DNA from 2 places in the Gordonia westfalica genome. Region 2 is predicted to be linked to the other one. Evidence: riboswitches for the same ligand, from Rfam matches in the RefSeq annotation. Region 2 holds a riboswitch; the other holds the start of a gene.
The links. Region 2 has a riboswitch for cobalamin ahead of BLU62_RS17715 (FecCD family ABC transporter permease). Riboswitches for the same ligand answer to the same signal wherever they lie in the genome.
Positions count from the first base shown of each region.

Region 1: another riboswitch for cobalamin. It lies ahead of BLU62_RS14345 (CbtB domain-containing protein); the one in region 2 lies ahead of BLU62_RS17715 (FecCD family ABC transporter permease).

Region 1 covers NZ_FNLM01000034.1:1,958,249-1,967,869, forward strand. Annotated here, with positions in the region: partial or broken gene BLU62_RS14320 (cation-translocating P-type ATPase) at 1-1,817, opposite strand, end outside; gene ppk2 (polyphosphate kinase 2) at 1,819-2,658, opposite strand; gene BLU62_RS14330 (acyl-CoA dehydrogenase family protein) at 2,856-4,082, opposite strand; gene BLU62_RS14335 (histidine phosphatase family protein) at 4,197-4,682, opposite strand; gene BLU62_RS14340 (CbtA family protein) at 4,697-5,521, opposite strand; gene BLU62_RS14345 (CbtB domain-containing protein) at 5,571-5,804, opposite strand; cobalamin riboswitch at 5,844-6,016, opposite strand; gene BLU62_RS14350 (ATP-dependent helicase) at 6,031-9,621, shown strand, end outside.
Region 2 covers NZ_FNLM01000034.1:2,707,720-2,717,340, reverse strand. Annotated here, with positions in the region: gene BLU62_RS17755 (5-oxoprolinase subunit B family protein) at 1-426, shown strand, start outside; gene BLU62_RS17750 (5-oxoprolinase subunit C family protein) at 423-1,391, shown strand; gene BLU62_RS17745 (biotin/lipoyl-containing protein) at 1,448-1,657, shown strand; gene BLU62_RS17740 (acetyl-CoA carboxylase biotin carboxylase subunit) at 1,657-3,033, shown strand; gene BLU62_RS17735 (TetR/AcrR family transcriptional regulator) at 3,111-3,686, opposite strand; gene BLU62_RS17730 (VOC family protein) at 3,762-4,163, shown strand; gene BLU62_RS17725 (ABC transporter substrate-binding protein) at 4,182-5,243, opposite strand; gene BLU62_RS17720 (ABC transporter ATP-binding protein) at 5,240-6,067, opposite strand; gene BLU62_RS17715 (FecCD family ABC transporter permease) at 6,067-7,119, opposite strand; cobalamin riboswitch at 7,192-7,374, opposite strand; gene BLU62_RS17710 (L-lactate dehydrogenase) at 7,509-8,462, shown strand; gene BLU62_RS17705 (excalibur calcium-binding domain-containing protein) at 8,664-8,936, shown strand; gene BLU62_RS17700 (DUF2786 domain-containing protein) at 9,010-9,621, shown strand, end outside.

The DNA.
Region 1 (9,621 bases), 750 kb from region 2:
CCTGTCATACACGCTGCGGCCCAGGCGGATCGCGGTGATCAGCGTGCCGAAGTTGTCGTCGGTCAGGATGAGCTTTCCCGCCTGTTTGGTCACCTCGCTCCCCGACCCCATCGCGACGCCGATGTCGGCCTTCTTGAGGGCGGCGGCGTCGTTGACCGCGTCGCCGGTCATCGCGACGATCGCGCCGCCGCGCTGCATGACGTCGGCGAGGCGCAGTTTGTCGGCCGGGGTGACGCGACCGAAGACGTGCAGCCGCGGGAGTCTCCGGACGAGTTCGTCGTCGGTCATACCGGCGAGGTCCGCACCGCTGATCGCGCCCGGGCCTCGTCGAGCGGGACCTCCCGTCGCCCCGGCCGATAGGCCGAGCGACACCGTGCGAGAAGCACATCCGGTCCGCCCTTGACCATCTCGACGAAATGCGTGGCGCCGTCCACCGGGAGGTGGTGATAGGTCGCCATGAACTTGTACGACGAGTCGAACGGGACCTCGGCCACCCGCGGATAGGTCCGTCTCGTCAGTGGTGCGTCGACGCCCATCTTGGCGGCGAGCACGATCAGCGCCGCCTCCGTGGGGTCCCCGACCACCGCACCGTCGTCGGAGACGACGGCGTCGCTGTCGAGACACATACCGTACGCCAGCAGCGTGAAGTCGGGGACCTCCTCGCCGGCGGCCTGCGTGATGGCCCCGGTCTTGCGGTATCCCTCCCCCTCGACCGCGAACCACCGGCCGTGAAAGTACAACGACCGCACCGTCATCTGGTTCATCGTCAGGGTGCCGGTCTTGTCCGAGTTGATCAGGCTCGTCGCACCGAGCGTCTCGACGTCGGTGAGGTTCTTGACGACCGCCCTGGCCTCGGCGAGTTGCCGCGCCCCGAAGGCCAGCATCGCCTGCACGAAGGTGGGCATGCCCGTGGGAATCGCCGAGACGCCCATCGAGATGCCCAGCAGCATCACGGTCGCCGCATCCTGGCCACGCAGGAGCCCGATGACGACGATGATCGCCACGGCGACCCACGCGATCACACCGAGCAGGCGGGTCAGCGAGTCGAGTTCGCGCTGGAGCGGGGATCTGCGCGGCGGAATCGCGGAGAGCAACGACGCGATCCGGCCCATCTGCGTCCGCATACCGGTCTCGGTCACCACGATCGTCGCGGTTCCACGGGTGACCGAGGTGTTCTGGAACGCCATGTCGGTGCGGTCGCCGAGCGCGACGGACGCGTCGGCGAGTACGTCGGGACTCTTGGGTACCGGCGCACTCTCCCCCGTCAGCGCAGCCTCCTGGGTCTCGAGGGTGGCCGACTGCAGCAGCCGTCCGTCCGCCGGGACCAGGTCACCGGCCTCGAGTTCGACGATGTCGCCCGGGACCAGTTGCGCCGCAGGCACCTCCTGCAGGACGCCACCGCGCACCACGCGGGCCTTCGGAACCTGTATCCGCGCAAGCGCATCCACGCTCGCCCGCGCCTTCAGCTCCTGCCGCGTCCCGAGCACGACGTTGACGACCACCAGGACCGCCACCACGAGTGCGGTGGAGATCTCCGCGATCACCAGGCTGATGATCACCACGGCAACCAGCATGAGGTTCATCGGGTCTTTCAGCTGCACCAGCGCGATCGCCCACGGCGACGGTGCGGGCTCGGCGGCGATCTCGTTGTCGCCATGGTGTTTCCGCCGCGAGTCGACCTCCGCGGGAGCCAGCCCCTGCCGGCGGTCGGAACACAGTGCCGCGATGACGGCGTCGGCGTCCAGGCAGTGCCACGCCGTCTCGTCGGCATCGTTGCCGCCCTGCGCAGGCGGAGGCACGGGGCCGACGGCGGCCATCTCACAACTCCTGGAAGGGCGTGGGAATCCAGTGCAACGCCTGGTCCGGCTGTCGATATCCGTGCGGCTTCTGTCGTTTCGGCAACGTGACGGCGGGACGTTCGAGCGGTTCGTAGGGCACCTGGCTCAGCAGGTGGCTGATCACGTTGAGCCGACCGCGCTTCTTGTCGTTGTTGGAGACGACATACCAAGGTGCCCAACCGGTGTCGGTGTATCGGAACATCTCGTCGCGGGCTCGCGAGAAGTCGTACCAGCGACTGTAGGATTCGAGATCGGTCTTCGAGAGTTTCCAGGTCTTGCGCGGATCGTCGATGCGACTCTGGAGACGCAGCGCCTGCTGCTCCTGACTGACCTCGAGCCAGTACTTCAGGAGGATGATCCCCGAATCGACCATCGCCCGTTCCACGGTCGGCGTCTGCTGCAGGAACTGGCGGGTCTGCTCCTCGGTACAGAACCCGAGGACACGTTCTATTCCGGCACGGTTGTACCAGCTCCGGTCGAAGATGACGATCTCCCCGGCCGCCGGCAGATGGGGTACGTACCGCTGGAGATACATCTGCGATCTCTCCCGGTCGGACGGGGCGGGCAGCGCGACCACCCGGAACACCCGCGGGCTCACACGCGCCGTGATCGCCTTGATGACCCCGCCCTTGCCTGCGGTGTCCCGCCCCTCGAAGACCACACAGACCTTGGCCCCCGACGACGTGACCCATTGCTGCATCGCCACCAGTTCGGCATGAAGCGGCTTGAGTGCCTTCCGGTACGCCTTGTCCGACATGGGGGCGACGGCCTCACGCTCGTGGCCGCCGGACTTCTTTCCCCGATGCTTTTTGCCACCCATCGTTCACCTCGCGATCATCGGTCGACGCCACCCCTTTCGGCGAGGGCCGGGGCCAGTCCTGTCGTATTGTCGACCGCCGGGAACACGCTCACATCCGAATGCTCGAACCGGGCTCAGATCGTGTCGATTCCGCCATTCACAGACGGAAACGGCCCGGGCAGAGTTCTGCCCGGGCCGTCGTCGGAGTCCGCGTGGGGTCAGCCGCGCAGCAGCCCCTTGGCGACGTGGGTCACCTGGATCTCGTTGCTGCCCGCGTAGATCATGAGCGACTTGGCGTCTCGCGCGAGCTGCTCGACCCGGTACTCGGCCATGTAGCCGTTGCCGCCGAACAACTGCACGGCCTCCATCGCGACGTCGGTCGCGGCCTTCGACGAGTAGAGCTTCATCGCCGATGCCTCCGACAGGCTCAGCGGCTTACCCGCCTTGCTGCGTTCGATCGCGCTGAAGAGCATGTTCTGCACGTTGATCCGGGCGATCTCCATCTCGGCGAGCTTGAGCTGGATGAGCTGGAACTGGGCGATCTCCTGGCCCCACAGCTTGCGTGTCTTGGCGTAATCGATCGACAGGCGCTGCGCCTCGTTGATGATGCCCAGCGACAGCGCTGCGATGCCCACGCGTTCCGCGGTGAACCCGGCCTTGGCCCCCTCGGAACCGCGGGAATCCTCACCGGTGTCCTCGGTCTCGCCGAGCAGGCGGTCCTTGCCGACCCGGACGTTGTCGAAGAACAGCTCACCGGTCGGCGAGCTCATCATGCCCATCTTCTTGAACGGTTTGCCCTGGACGAGTCCCGGCATCCCCTTGTCGAGGACGAAGGACAGCACCTTGCGGTCACGCATGGGCGTCCCGCTTCCGTCGTCGAGTTTCGCGAACACGACGATGGTGTCGGCGTACGGACCGTTGGTGATGAACGTCTTCTGTCCGTTGAGGATGTAGTCGTCACCGTCCCGGCGGACCGTCGTCTTCATGCCACCGAGGGCGTCGGAGCCCGAATCGGGTTCGGTGATCGCCCAGGCGCCGACCTTCTCCATCGTGACGAGCTCCGGCAGCCAGCGCTTCTTCTGGGCGAGGGTGCCCTTGCCGCGGATCGTCGAGGCGGTCAGGCCCATGCTCACACCCAGCGAGGCGACGAGCCCCAGGCACACACCCGCCAGCTCGATGTTGACCATCATGAACATCGAGCCGCCCATGCCGCCGCCCTCGCCGGAGGATTTCTTCTTCTCCCCGTTGGCTTCTGCGGCGAGTTCCTTCTCCAGCGCATCCTTGGCCATCGCGTCGACCCCGAAGGTCGACAGCAGCTTGCGGGTGATGTCGTACGGGGGCAGCACGCCGGACTCGAGCTCGTCGAGATGTGGCCGGATCTCCTTGTCGATGAACGCGCGCAGCGCGTCCCGCACCATCAGATCTTCTTCGGACCACTCGAACATCGTCACTCTCCCAGACCAGTGCCCGCCCGGGGGCGAACACGTTTCAGTTTTGCCGACTCAACTGTGTCAGGAGTCACTGGCGATGTCTAGGTACGTCCACTCGTTTTTGTTTCTTCAGTGCCGGGACCAGGAGTAAGAGGTGGCCGGCCGGACCTCGACCCGGAAGTAGCCTGCCGGGTGGTCACACAGAAGCGCCTGCGCGACGGGCATCGCGACGACGATCGACGCACCCGCGGTGTTCGTGGAGTCGCGCCAGTCGTGGGCACGGCGCACGAACTCCTCGACGCTCTCGCCACCATGGGGCCGGGACGCCGGATCGGTGAAGAACGCCGCCAGATCGCGGGGGTCGATCTCCTCGGGAGTCAGTCCCGCCCAGGAGCCGACGTCCAATGTCCTGAGGGCGTCGTCGACGACGGGCTCCTCGACCAGGAGCCGGGCGCTCTCGACTGTCGCGGCCTCCGGCCCGCAGACCGCGACCGGTCCGGCGACCGACCCGGCGAGCGCTTCGATGTCGCGCCGGCCTCGATCGTCCAGAGGCGCATCACCGCCGAAGCGCACCGATCGGTTGGGACCGGTGCGCCCGGCGGTGATGACCTGCATTGTCCGACGTCGGGTCAGCCCTGGGTGGCGCCGGCCGCGCGAGCCGTGGAGTTCTTCGAGCGGGCCATCGCGCCGAGGATCAGGGCGAAAACGACGGTCAGGACCGTCCAGAGAATCACCTGGTTGACGATCGTGTACACGCGGAAGTCGCCGACCACATCGGCCGGGAATCCCGGGAACACGATCTGGCCGGCGTCGTTGCGCACCGGCTCGGGCACCTCGTGGAAGGACGGCAGCAGCGCGATGGTGATCCCGACCCCGACGAGGTAGGCCGCGCCGCCGACGACCGCCGACACCAGCCCGCCGATCCGCGGGCGAAGCCACAGCGCGAGCACGACCGCTGCGATCGCCAGGACAACCGAGGCGATCGTGATGGTCAGGAATGCGCCGGTCCGATCCCCGATCGTGTCGTCGTCCCCCACCGCCGGCGGATTGGCCGGGTAGGCGAAGAACGGCACGCCGAAGACCGCGACGAATCCGATGGCCCCGAGCACCGCGGCGACCGCACGGGCGTCGGTGGCCGGATACCGATTGCCGAGATAGCTCCACAGCACGGTGAAGGCGACCGCGAAGAACGCGCCCATGCACAGCGCGAACACCACGTTGCCGACGCCGGCGCCGAGGTTCTCCTGCATGGCGCGGGTGAAGACCTCGCCGCCGTCACCGTGGGAATGGCCGCCGGCGGCGTGCGCCAGCGTCTCCTCGGCTTCCGACCGTTCGCCCTCGTAGTCGACGGCCTTCGCCACCACGGGTTCGAGGTAGAAGCGCGCGAAGACGAACGAGACGATGCCGGCGATCAGGCCCGAGAGCAGACCTGCGCCGATGAATTTCTTCTCCATGTGAACTTGTCCCCTGGATCGGTGAGTGTCTGGTGGTTGCTCAGCCGACTCAGTGGCAGGGGAAGCCGAGGAAGTGGCGGGCGTCGTGCACGAACTCGTGCACGTGCGTGTCCGCGCCGAAGACGGAGACGACGCCCTGGTCGTAGCCGAGGAAGTAGTAGGCGAGCCCGGCCAGCAGCACGGTGAGGCTCAGCCAGAGCGCCGCGCTCGCGACCGAGAGGTCCGGTACCGCGATCGCACGGGTGGGTGACTTGACCGCTTCGGTCGTACGGGGAGACGTCATGGGATTTGTCCTTTCGCCGATCTCGCGTCGGTGAGTATGTGGATCAGTTGCTCGCCGGCACGGCATCCTGACTCACGTCTTCCCCAGGCACCGTCGAAATCCTCGACCGCGTCCGGCGTCGTCGTTCACAGTGGCGCGACCGTTCCGGATTCTCACCGGATTCCCCGTACAGGCGTGTGTCGACTGTATACCCCGGCCTGTCACACATGTGCGACATAGTGGAGAGATGCCCCGCCCCTCGGTACTCGATCGCTTCACCGCCCCCACCCGGCGATGGTTCACCGGGGCGTTCACCAAGCCGACCGCAGCGCAGAAGGGCGCCTGGACCTCCATCGCCGACGGGGCGAACACACTGGTCATCGCCCCGACGGGTTCCGGCAAGACGCTCGCGGCCTTCCTGTGGGCCCTCGACCGGCTCGCCGCCGACGCCGCCACCCGCCGACCGGGCACGAAGGTCGTCTACATCTCCCCGCTCAAGGCGCTGGCCGTCGACGTGGAGCGCAACCTGCGGGCGCCGCTGACCGGCATCACCCGCGCCGCGCAGGAACTCGACCTGCCCGAACCGAACATCACGGTCGGCGTCCGGTCCGGCGACACCTCGGCCGCCGATCGTCGCGCACTGGTCAAGACCCCGCCCGACATCCTGATCACCACCCCGGAGTCGCTGTACCTCATGCTGACCTCCGCGGCACGGGAGAGCCTCACGAACGTCGAGGCGATCATCGTCGACGAGGTCCACGCGGTCGCCTCGACCAAACGCGGCACCCACCTGGCGCTGACCCTCGAACGCCTCGACGAGTTGCTCGAGAAACCCGCCCAGCGAATCGGCCTGTCGGCGACCGTGCGGCCACCCGAGGTGGTGGCCGGATTCCTCTCCGGGTCGGCGCCGTGCCAGGTGGTCAAACCCAAGGCCGACAAGACCTTCGACCTCCGCGTCGACGTGCCGGTCGAGGACATGGCCAACATCCCGCCCGCGGCCGGTCCCGACGGCGCCGACCCGTCCGAACTCGACGACGCCTTCTCCCCCACGGCCGGATCGCTGTGGCCGTACGTCGAGGCGTCGATCGTCGACCAGATCGAGGCCAACCGGGCGACGATCGTGTTCGCCAACTCACGACGCCTCGCCGAGAAGCTCACCGCCCGGCTCAACGAGATCCACGCCGAGCGGCAGGGCGTGACCGCCGAACCGGCCGCCAATCCGAAGGTCGCGGGCGGGGCACCCGCGTTCGTGATGGGCAGCGGGGCGAGTTCCGGCGCCGAGGCGCTTCTCGCGCGGGCGCACCACGGTTCGGTCAGCAAGGAGCACCGCGCCCAGATCGAGGACGACCTCAAAGCCGGACGGCTCGCCTGCGTGGTCGCGACCAGCTCGCTGGAGCTCGGCATCGACATGGGCGCGGTCGATCTCGTCATCCAGGTGGAGGCGCCGCCGTCGGTCGCCAGCGGCCTGCAGCGCATCGGCCGTGCGGGCCACCAGGTCGGCGAGATCAGCCAGGGCATCCTCTACCCCAAACACCGCACCGACCTGCTGCACTGCACGGTCACCGTCGGCCGCATGCTCGACGGCGCGATCGAGGAGATCAAGGTTCCCCAGAATCCCCTCGACATCCTCGCCCAACAGACGATCGCCGCTGCCGCCGTCGACGATCTCGAGGTCGACCACTGGTACGAGGTGGTCCGCCGCGCGGCTCCGTATCGAGATCTCGGACGCGGCGTCTTCGACGCGACACTCGATCTCATCGCCGGCCGGTTCCCCTCCGACGAGTTCGCCGAACTCCGTCCCCGGGTCAACTGGGACCGCGACGCGGGGGTGATCACGGGACGCCGCGGCGCACAACGGCTTGCCGTGACATCGGGTGGATCGATCCCCGATCGTGGCTTGTTCGGTGTGTTCATGGTGGGCGAGAAGTCCACGCGGGTGGGCGAACTCGACGAGGAGATGGTCTACGAGTCCCGGGTCGGAGACGTGTTCGCACTCGGCGCGACCAGCTGGCGGATCGAGGACATCACCCACGACCGCGTCCTCGTCTCACCGGCCTTCGGCCAGCCCGGCCGGTTGCCGTTCTGGATCGGCGACGCGATCGGCCGGCCCGCCGAACTCGGTGCCGCGATCGGTGCGTTCACCGGCGCCATCGCCGATCCCGGCAAGCTCGACGCCCACGCCGAACGCCTCGGTCTGACCGAGAACGCGCGCACCAACCTCGCCACCCTCATCGCCGAACAACGCGAGGCGACGGGACACGTCCCCACCGACCGGACACTCGTCGTCGAACGGTTCCGCGACGAACTCGGCGACTGGCGTGTCATCCTGCACTCCCCGTACGGATTGCGTGTCCACGCGCCGTGGGCGAGCGCCATCTCGCAGAAACTCCTCGCGACGCTGGGCATCGAGGGCGCGACCACCGCATCCGACGACGGCATCATCCTCCGCCTCCCCGACACCGACGACGCACCTCCGGGCGCCGACGTGTTCCTCCTCGATCCGGACGAGGTCGAACAGTTCGTCACCGACGGTCTCGCCGACTCGTCGATGTTCGCCTCCCGGTTCCGCGAATGCGCCGCCCGCGCACTGCTTCTGCCCCGCCGTGATCCCGGTCGGCGCGCACCGCTCTGGCAGCAGCGGCAGCGCAGTGCCCAATTGCTCTCCGTCGCATCCAAGTTCCCGGACTTCCCGATCGTCCTCGAAGCGGTACGGGAATGCCTGCAGGACGTGTACGACCTCCCCGCACTGCTCGATCTGCTCACTCGTATCCGATCGCGTCGGATACGCGTCGTGGAGACCGAGACGCCGAGTCCGTCCCCGTTCGCGGCGTCGCTGCTGTTCGGGTACGTGGGCGCCTTCATGTACGCCGACGACGCACCCCTCGCCGAACGTCGCGCGGCGGCACTGTCACTCGACACCAGCCTGCTGGCGCAGCTGCTGGGCCGCGTCGACCTGCGTGAGCTGCTCGATCCCGGGGTCATCGCCGAGGTCATCGCGCGCCTGCAGCGCCTCTCCCCGGACCGTCAGGCGCGCGACGCCGAGGACGTCGTCGACCTGCTCCGCTGGCTCGGACCGCTGACCACCGAGGAGGTCGAGGCGAGGTATCGGGGCGAAGCGCCCGTCGGCGACGTTCTGGCCGACCTGCACCGCAGCGGACAGATCATCTCGGTCAACCACAACCGGCGCGCGCTGTGGGCATCGATCGACGACACCGCCCGGCTGCGCGACGCACTGGGAGTTCCGGCGCCGCTGGGTATTCCGGCCGCCTACCTCGAGCCGGTACCCGACCCGGTCGGCGACCTCATCGGACGCTACGCCCGCACCCACGGCCCGTTCACCGTCGTCGACGCGGCGGCGTCGCTGGGAATCGCGACGGCGGTCGTGCGCGACACCCTGGCCCGCCTCGCCGCGGAGCGGCGCGTCGTCGAAGGCGATTTCCTCCCCGAGACCGGACCGGCCGATCCGGCTCAGGGGACGACGCCGACCACCCAGTGGTGCCACACCGATGTGCTCGGCCAGATCCGGCGCGGGTCGCTCGCCGCGAGCCGCGCCGAGGTCGCGCCGGTCGGTACCGAGGTGCTCACCCGTTTCCTCGTCGAATGGCAACACGGGTCGCCCGGGACGCGGTTGCGCGGCCTGGACGGGGTGGCGACGGTCATCGACCAGCTCGCCGGGTATCCGCTGCCGGCGTCGGCCTGGGAGTCGCTGATCCTGCCCGCCCGCGTCGCCGACTACGCACCGTCGATGCTCGACGAGTTGCTGAGCAGCGGCGAGGTGGTGTGGTCTGGGCACGGCCGCATCGGCAACGCCGACGGCTGGATCGCCCTGCATCCCGCC
Region 2 (9,621 bases):
TTCAACAACTTCATCCCCGGCAACGCCGAATGCGTGCAGCTGGTACCGCAGGAGATGCAGATCCAGGTGCCCAAGTACCTGAGCCCGCGGACCCAGACGCCGGCGCGCGCGGTCGGGCACGGCGGCAACCAGATGAACATCTACCCGGTCGAATCGCCGGGCGGTTTCCAGCTTCTCGGGCGGTCGGCGCTGCCGGTCGTCGACTTGTCGATGACCCGTCCCGGATTCACCTCCTCGCCGGTCCTGTTGCCGGCGCCCACCCTGGTGAAGTTCACGCCGGTCGACGAGTCGGGATACGACGAGGTCGTCACCGCGTTCGAGGCCGGAACCTATGAGATCAACCGTGCCGCCATCGAATTCGACCTGCAGGCGTTCACCGCGGACCCGCTCGGCTACACCCGTTCCCTGGTAGGAGAACTGCGATGATCACGATCATCAAGCCCGGACTGCAGACCACCGTCCAGGACCTGGGGCGTCCCGGCAAGCTCACGTTGGCGATGCCGCCGGCCGGGGCGCTCGACCAGTTCGCGCATCGCATCGCGAATGCCCTGGTGGGCAACGGTCCCGAGGCCGCGACCCTCGAGGCCGCGCTGATGGGACCCACCCTCGTCTCCGACACCGGCTGCATCGTGGCGGTGACCGGTGCGGATGTCGACGTGATCATCGACGGCGTGGTGCACCCGTCGTGGACGGCGATGTGGCTGCCTGCCGGTTCCGAACTCAGGCTCGGACCGCTCCGCAGCGGTGCCCGCGCCTACCTCGCGTTCGCCGGCGGTATCGACGTGCCGGTCGTGATGGGCAGCCGATCGACCTACATGCTCTCGGGCATCGGCGGTTTCGAGGGGCGCGCACTGCGCGCGAAAGACGTCCTGCCTCTCGGACCCCGGACGCGTGCGGTCGAGGAGGGGCGTCGGCTCCCGGTCCGGTACCGGCCGACTCCCTCGTCGTCGATCGAGGCCCGGATCGTGCTCGGACTGGCCGCCTATCGGTTCACCCCGGAATCGTTGCGGGCCTTCACCGAACGTGAGTACCAGCTGTCGCCGGAATCGAACCGCACGGGCTACCGATTCGTCGGGGAACCCCTGGACTTCGTCGAACGGGAGGCGCCGTTCGGAGCGGGGGACAACCCCAGCAACGTCGTCTCGCTGGGATATCCGCTCGGATCGATCCAGGTGCCCAACGGTTCGGAACCCATCTGCCTGCTCCGCGACGCCGTGACCGGCGGCGGATTCGTCACGCTCGGCACCGTGATCTCGGCCGATCTGGACCTCCTCGCGCAGGCCAAGGCGCCCGATCGGGTGAAGTTCACCGCGGTCGACATCGACACCGCACTCAAACTCCGCCACGAACACAGCGAACACGTCCACAACGCCGTCGCCGCCATCGTCTGACGCGGCTCCCGACCCAAGGAGAACACAATGACCGAGATGCAGAGCCCCACCCCGGATTGTTCTGGCACCGTCCGGATCCCGACAGTGAAGTGTTCTGCAAGCCCGGCGACACCGTCGAGATCGGACAGCAGATCGGCGTCGTCGAGGTGATGAAGATGTTCGCGCCGATCGAGGCCGAGGTCGCCGGCGTGTTCACCGGATACGCGGTGGACAGCGGGGCACAGGTCGACGCCGGGCAGGTCATCGCCACGTTCGAGGCTTCCTGATGTCTCCGGGGAACGGCGCACCGGCGCGGCGGGTGCTCATCGCCAACCGCGGTGAGATCGCCGTTCGTATCATCCGCGCCTGCCACGACCTGGGCTGGACCGCCATCGCGGTCCACTCGGATGTGGATGCCGACAGCCTGCACGTCCGCCTGGCCGACGAGGCCGTCGAGATCGGTCCCGCGGCCGCGGCCGACAGCTACCTGCGGGTCGAGGCGATCCTCGACGCCGCGGTGCGCACGGGCGCCGAGGCCATCCACCCGGGATACGGATTCCTCTCGGAGAACGCCGAATTCGCGCAGGCGGTGATCGACGCCGGTCTCCGCTGGGTAGGGCCGTCGCCGCAGGTCATCTCCATGATGGGTGACAAGGAGACCGCGCGGCGCACCGCACGTGCGGCCGGTGTCCCGGTGGTCCCGGGCAGCGACCTGCTCGCCGACGCCGATGCCGCGCTCCGCGCCGCGGACGAGGTCGGGTACCCGGTCCTCGTCAAGGCGCGGGCAGGTGGCGGTGGCAAGGGGATTCGTGCCGCGGCCGGACCCGACGACCTCGTCGAACAGTTCGCCGACGCGCGACGCGAGGTGATGGGTGCCTTCGGCGACGACGGCCTCTACCTCGAGCGTTCGCTCCCGCAGGTGCGCCACGTCGAGGTGCAGGTTCTCGGTGACTCGCACGGCAACGTCGTGCATCTCTTCGAGCGCGAGTGCTCGCTGCAGCGTCGTCGGCAGAAGGTCGTCGAGGAGGCTCCCGCGCCGACACTCGATCGTGAGGTCGCGGCCGCGATGCACGCGTCGGCTGTCGCGCTGGCCGCCGAGGTCGGTTACACCTCGGCCGGCACCGTCGAGTTCCTGGTGGATCCGGCGGGGGAGTACTACTTCATCGAGATGAACACCCGGATCCAGGTGGAACACGGTGTGACCGAGGAACTCACGGGCGTCGACCTGGTGGCCGAGCAGCTGCGGATCGCCTTCGGGGACCCGATCGGCGTCAAGCAGGACGAGATCGTCGCCCGCGGTGCGGTCATCGAACTCCGTCTCAACGCCGAGAACCCGAAGTTCCACTTCTTCGGATCGCCGGGAGCCGTTGCGGGATGCACCTTCCCGGCCGGACCGGGTGTGCGCATCGACAGCGGCGTGGTCTCCGGATCGGTGATTCAGCCGCACTACGACTCGATGGTGGCCAAGATCGTGGTCGCCGGGGCCGACCGTGAGCAGGCGATCGCCCGCGCGGTTCGGGCTGTCGGCGAGACCCGTTGGGCCGGACCGGTCACCACGCTCGGCTTCCTCGACGCCGTGCTGGCGACCGACTGGTACCGAAGTGCGGACTTCCACACCGGCACGATCGACGAGACCCTGCCGGAGCTGCTCAGGTCGTTGTAGGCCGGATTGTTCGGCCGGCTCCAGATCGTCACCGGGGCAACCGCGGCCGTCCACCGGCGGCGCCCATCGCGTCCGGTTCAGCCGAGCACGGTGTCGACGAGCAGGTCGAGTGCGCGATGCGCACGGTCGGGAGCATCCGGGTTCGACGACTGCGCCAGCCACAGCGCGGCCTCGTTCATCGCGCCCGACAGTTGGGCGGTGAGGGGATCGAGAAGATCGGGGTCGGTGCCGACCGACGCGAGGGCCTCCCGCAGGTGGACGACGGAGTTCTCGGCGTCCATCTGCCGCCACTTGTCCCATCCGAACACCGCCGGCCCGTCGACGAGGAGTACCCGGACCGCCGGCTCGGCGGTGATCGCGTCCAGGAAGCCGTGACATCCGGCCCGCAGCTGCGCGCGGGGGTCGTCGCCGGCGGATTCGGCGGCTTCGACGACGGAGGTGGCGACCACGGCTTGGAGATCCGCCGCGACGGCCCCGAAAAGTCCTGCCTTGCTGCGGTAGTGGTGATATACCGCGCCGCGGGTCACGCCGGCGGATTCGGCGACGTCGTCGAGTGAGACGTCGCCGAATCCGCGGGTGCCGAACATCTCGGTCGCGATCTCGCGGATGTGGCGGGCGGTGGCCGCGGCGGCAGCCGCAGAGGCGCGGGGCATCTTGGGGTTCCTTTACGTACGGTGCGTATGTATAGTCGGCAGCATTACATACTCATCGTACGTAAAGGGGAGATCATGACCACCACCGGCTTCTATCCGGTCCTCATGTCCGGCGACGTCATGTCCGCGGCGGACTTCTATCGCACCCACGTCGGATTCCAGACCACCTTCGAGGCCGACTGGTACGTCAGCCTGCGGCTCGGTGACTTCGAACTGGCCCTCGTCGACGCCGCGCACCCGACGATCCCGGAGGGATACCGGGCGATGCCCCGCGGCGTCATCGTGAACCTCGAGGTCGACGACGTCGACGCGGTCCATGCCCGCATGGTCGATGCCGGGGTCGAACCGGTTCGTGCGCTGCGCGACGAGGACTTCGGTCAGCGCCACTTCATCGTCGAGGCGCCCGATGGGGTGCTGCTGGACGTCATCACACCCATCGCGCCGAGTGCCGACTACGCGGATGCCTACGCCGGCTGACCGTGGTGGCCCGGGGCCTCAGTCCAGCCAGTCGTTGCCGCCCAGGTTCAGCTGCTTGACGTCCAACGCCGGAGTGATGCCCGATTCCGGTGCCAGGTCGTGCTTTTCGAGGACCGATCGCAAGGTCTCGGCCGCGTCGATGTTGAGCGGGCTCGACACCCACATCGCGTAGGGCAGGTTCACAAAGCGGTTCTCGCGCACGGCCTTCAGGTTGCGGCTGGCCGGATTGCTGCGCAGCGCGTCGATCTTCTGTTCCACCGACTGGCCGGGGTAGTCGACGAACACGATCAGATCCGGGTCGGCGGTGGTGATCCGTTCCCAGCTGACCGCGGTCCAGGTGTCCTCGACGTCCTCGGTCGCGTTGCGTGCGCCCGCCGCGTCGATGATGCCCTGCGGGCCACCGAAGGAGCCCGAGGAGAAGATGGTGTCGGAGACACTGTCGAAGACGAAGGCGGTGGGCCTCTCCGCGGGTTGCGGTGCGCCGCGGAGCTTTTCGAGGCGTCGGTCGATGTCGTCGGCCACCCTCGCGCCCTGCTCCGGGTTGCCGGTGATGGTGCCGATGTTGCGCAGGTCGGTGTCGAGCGCGACCCACGGGTCCATCGTGCCCCGCTGGGCCTGGCCGTCGACCTGACGGCATGCCTCCGACAGCTGATACACGTCGATGCCGTGGGAGGCCAGGATCTCCGGGGTGATCCCGCGGGACTCGCTCATGCCGTAGTTGTATCCGGCGTACAGGACCTGGGGTTCGGCCCCGACGATGTTCTCGAGCGTGGGCTGCTCGGTGGCGACCTCGTTCAGCGTGTCCACCTGCGCGCCGAATTCGAGTCGGAGAACGTCCTTGTCACGCGCGAGCGAGCTGACGGCGACCATCTTGTCGCGGGCGCCGGCCGCCAGCGCGATCGCGATCATCCCGCCGTCGTTGACGAAGAGGCGATCGAGAGGCTGGTCGAAGGTGACCTCGGCGCCGCAGTTGGTGACGGTGACGCTGTCGGTGGCGGTGGCGCCGGACTCGGTGCCGCAACCCGCTGCGATGCCGAGGACGACGGCGAGCGAGGCGAATCGGGTGGTGTTGTGCTTCATCGGTTTTCCTTGCTGGTGTGGACCTGCGACGCAGGTGACGTGGGGGAGTTCAGGAGCAGATGGGGGAGACCGGTCTCGGGGTGCGGCACGACCGTTCCGGACACGTCGAAGACCGAGGCCAGCAGATCGGGTGTCAGTACCTCGACCGGCGGGCCGTGGGCGGTGATCCCACCGTCGGAGACCACAGCGACGGAATCGAAATGGCGGAGGACGAGGTCGAGGTCGTGCATCGCGGCGATGACCGTCGCCTCGAGGTCGTCGAGGATCTGCATCAGCCGCAGTCGCCAGGCCGCGTCGAGGTGGTTCGTCGGCTCGTCGAGTACGAGGACCGGCGTCTGCTGCGCGATCGCGCGGGCGAGCACGACACGGTGCCGTTCGCCGCCCGAGAGCTGCATACACGACCGGCGTTCCCAGCCTCCCAGTCCCACCTGCTCCAATGCGGACCGGACGATCTGCTCGTCGTCGGAATTGCGAGCGGCCCAGGCGGATCGGTAGGGCGTGCGTCCCAGGCCCACCGCCTCTGCGACCGTGAGTTCGGCCGACGGGTGTTCATCCTGACCGACGACCGCGATCGACAGCGCACGACGCCGCGCCGGAAGCCGGTCGAGATCGTCGTCGGCCAGTCGGATACGCCCGGACGCCGGTTGTTCGAGACCGCACAGGGTTCGCAGCAAGGTGCTCTTGCCCGACCCGTTGGGGCCGACGACGGCGAGGCGGGTTCCCGCCGGGACGTCGAGGTCCACCCCGCGGAGGATCGTGCGGCCACCCCGGCGACAACCGAGGCCGTTCGCGCGCAACGACATCGAGTGTTCGTCGGCGTTCATCAGGACCCGCCGCCGAACACGTACTGGCGTCGTCCCATCAGGAACAGGAAGATCGGTGCGCCGATGAGTCCGGTCACGATGCCCAACGGCATCTCGCGCGGCGACGCGGCCACCCGCGAGATGACGTCGACCCACACCAGGAACAAGGCACCGCCGCAGACCGCGACGGGGATCATGGCCCGGTGCGTCGCGCCGACCAGCAGGCGTGCGGCGTGCGGAACGATCAAGCCGACGAATCCGATGCCGCCCGCCACCGCGACGAGGACCCCGACCAGGATTCCCTGTACCGCGAACAACGCGTTCCGCATGGCGCGCACCGGAACCCCGAGGGACGTCGCGGTGTCGGTGCCCGCCGCATAGGCGTCGAGCCAGGAGTGGATGGCCAGCATCGCGAACACCGTGACCACGACCACCACGCCCGCGATCTGGACCTTCGCCCACGTGGCACCGGCGACGCTGCCCAGCATCCAGAACATCACGTTGTCGGCGGCATGCGGGTCGGCGGCGGTGAACACCAGGAGCGACGACAACGCCATGAACGCCGAGGACAGCACGACGCCGGACAGGATCAGGCGGAGGGCGGTCAATCCGCCTTGGGCCCGGGCCACCGCGTACACGGTGACCGACGCGGCGAGCGCGCCGATCAGCGCGCCGCCGGACAGCGCCCAGACACCCAGTGCAGCAAACGAACCGAGCGTGATCACGGCCGTCGCGCCGACGGCGGCACCGGCGGACACACCCAGCAGATACGGCTCGGCGAGCGGATTGCGGACCAGCGCCTGCATGAGGGCGCCCGCGAGCGCCAGACCGGCGCCGACGATGGCCGCGAGTACCGAACGCGGCAACCGCAGATCCCAGATGATCACGGCGTGAGCGGCGTCGAGCTCCTCGCCACCCAGTCGTCCGGCGACGGTATGCCAGACATCGCCGAGGGGTATGGTCTCGGCGCCGAAAGCGGTGGCAACCGCGATGCTCACCAGGGTGAGGGCGAGAAGAATCAGGGCAAGAGGCATCGACGGGAGTCGCCGTACCGACATGGCGGTGGCGATCATCGTCGTGCCGTCAGGAGGACGGGACACTTGTGGTGCTGCCTTAGGTCTGGGTACCTGTGCGCGAGATACCGGGTGGACTCGACGAGAACGGCAGGTATTCGGACTCGGGTTCGTCCGGACCCGACGCCTTCCCGGGTTGCCCCAGTGGCCTGTGTGTCGGGTCCGTCCCCCATACCGCTGCGCGCCAGTCCTGGATTCGCACCAGGTTCCCTGGCACCCGCGTGTGCAGGTGCGACCGCTCTCTGGACGTGAGGCTAGCAACACTCTCGTGGAGATCCCACCGCCGCCCGGGTCCGCCGAACCGGGCGCGCGACGTCGGGAGGTCTTACCCTGGGTGCCGACAGTGCTGAGCAACAGTCGCGAATCGAACCGAGGCGGACGGTGATCCGATGGACGGACGACCCACGAAACTTGCCATCATCGGCGCGGGCGCGGTGGGCACCGCGATCGCCTACTCGGCGCTGATCCGGGGAGTGGCGCGGACCGTCGCCCTCCTGGACATCAAGGCGCCGAAGGTCACCGCCGAAGTTCTCGACCTCTCGCACGGGCTGGAGTTCGTTCCCCGTGCCGACATCATCGGGTCCGACGACGTGTCGGTGTGCGCCGACGCCGACGTCGTCGTGTTCACCGCCGGCGCCAAACAGAAGCCGGGACAGTCGCGTCTCGAATTGGCCGAGGCGACAATCGGTTTGACACGGTCGATTCTGCCCGGTGTGCTCGAGGTCGCGCCGAATGCGATCTATCTCATGGTGACCAACCCGGTCGACGTCGTCACCTACGCCGCGCAGCGGATCACCGGTCTGCCGTCGAATCAGCTGTTCGGTTCCGGAACCGTTCTCGACTCGTCGCGCCTACGGTTCCTCATCGCGCAGCACTGCGGGGTGGCGGTCCAGAGCGTGCACTCCTACGTCGTCGGCGAACACGGCGACAGCGAGATCGCACTGTGGTCGTCGGCCACGATCGGCGGGGTGCCGCTGACGTCGTGGAAGCCGCTGCCCGGCCGTCCGGAGATGGATGCCGTTGCGCGTGAACGTATCCGGAACGAGGTCGTGCATGCTGCCTACGCGATCATCGAGGGCAAGGGTGCCACCAACTACGCCATCGGCCTCGCTGCCACACGGATCGTCGAAGCCGTCCTGAACGACGAGCATCGTGTCCTGCCGGTCTCCACCGCGGCGAACGGCTTTCCCGGACTCGAGGACGTGTGCCTCTCGCTGCCGACCGTCGTCGACCGCGGCGGTGCGCAGACCCGGCTCGAGGTCCCGCTGTCGGCCGACGAGGAGGCGGGTCTGCTGTCATCCGCGGAAACGCTGCGGGGGATGCAGGCGCGATTCGGGTTGTAGCCGCCCGACCTTCCCTACCCATTTCCACGATCGCCACTCCCGGCAGGATTCGCTGTTTCCAGCCAGCACATCTCTGGCGGAGGTGGCGATTCTTCGTGGGCCACTGTCCACCGGGTGGACCAATCCGCGCGCACAAGGCCGGTTCCGCGTCCCGGCCCGGGTAGCTTTACCTCGTCACATAGGTGTGAGAGAGGTTCGACGATGAGTGGTTCGCGGAAGATGGTTCTCGGGTTCGTCGCTGCGGCGTCGATGGTGGTCGCACCGCTGCTGGTGGCGGCACCCGCGTCGGCCGCGACCGACTACGCCAACTGCACGGAGCTGCGCGCGGACTACCCGCACGGCGTCGGCGAACCCGGTGCCGTCGACTCGACGTCCAGCACGCCGGTCACGAACTTCACCGTCGACCAGGCTCTCTACGACGCGAACTCCGAGAGTGATCGCGACGGCGACGGCATCGCCTGCGAGAAGCACTGACGCTCGCACCTGCTCTTCTGAGCCCTCCGGCGACCCGATGGAACCGATCTGGCGCGCCGATAGTCTGAACTACATGCGCGACGACAAGCTGCTCACCCGGATCTCCGCCCTCCTGCGACAGGCGGAGAACACCGACAACGAGCATGAGGCCGAGACGTTCATGCAGGCCGCACAGCGGCTGGCCACGGCGTCGTCGATCGATCTCGCGGTGGCCCGCGCCCACGATCCGGCCGCCCGCAAGAAGGTCACCCCGATCTCGCGGCAGATCAAGATCGGCGAATCGGGCAAGCGCGGCCTGCGCACCTACGTGCAGCTGTTCGTGGCCATCACCATGGCCAACGACGTGACCGTGGACGTCGCGAGCAACTCGACCTTCGTCCTCGCCTATGGCTACGAAGCCGACATCGACGCCTGTGAGGCGCTCTACACGTCGCTGATCATCCAGATGGTCGCGGCCAGCGACGCCTACCTGCGGTCGGGTGCGTACAAGGGCGAGACTTTCGCGCGCGTCGTCACCAAGGGCAGCGGCTGGCGGGCCCGGCGGGTGATCGAGGAGAAACCGCTGTCGCCGATCACCGCGCGCCTCAACTTCCAGTCGGCGTTCGCCGAACGGATCGGCAAGCGCCTCGCCGAGGCCCGCGACGCCGCCCGCGAGGAAGCCCTCGCCGCCGAGCGGAAGTCCGGT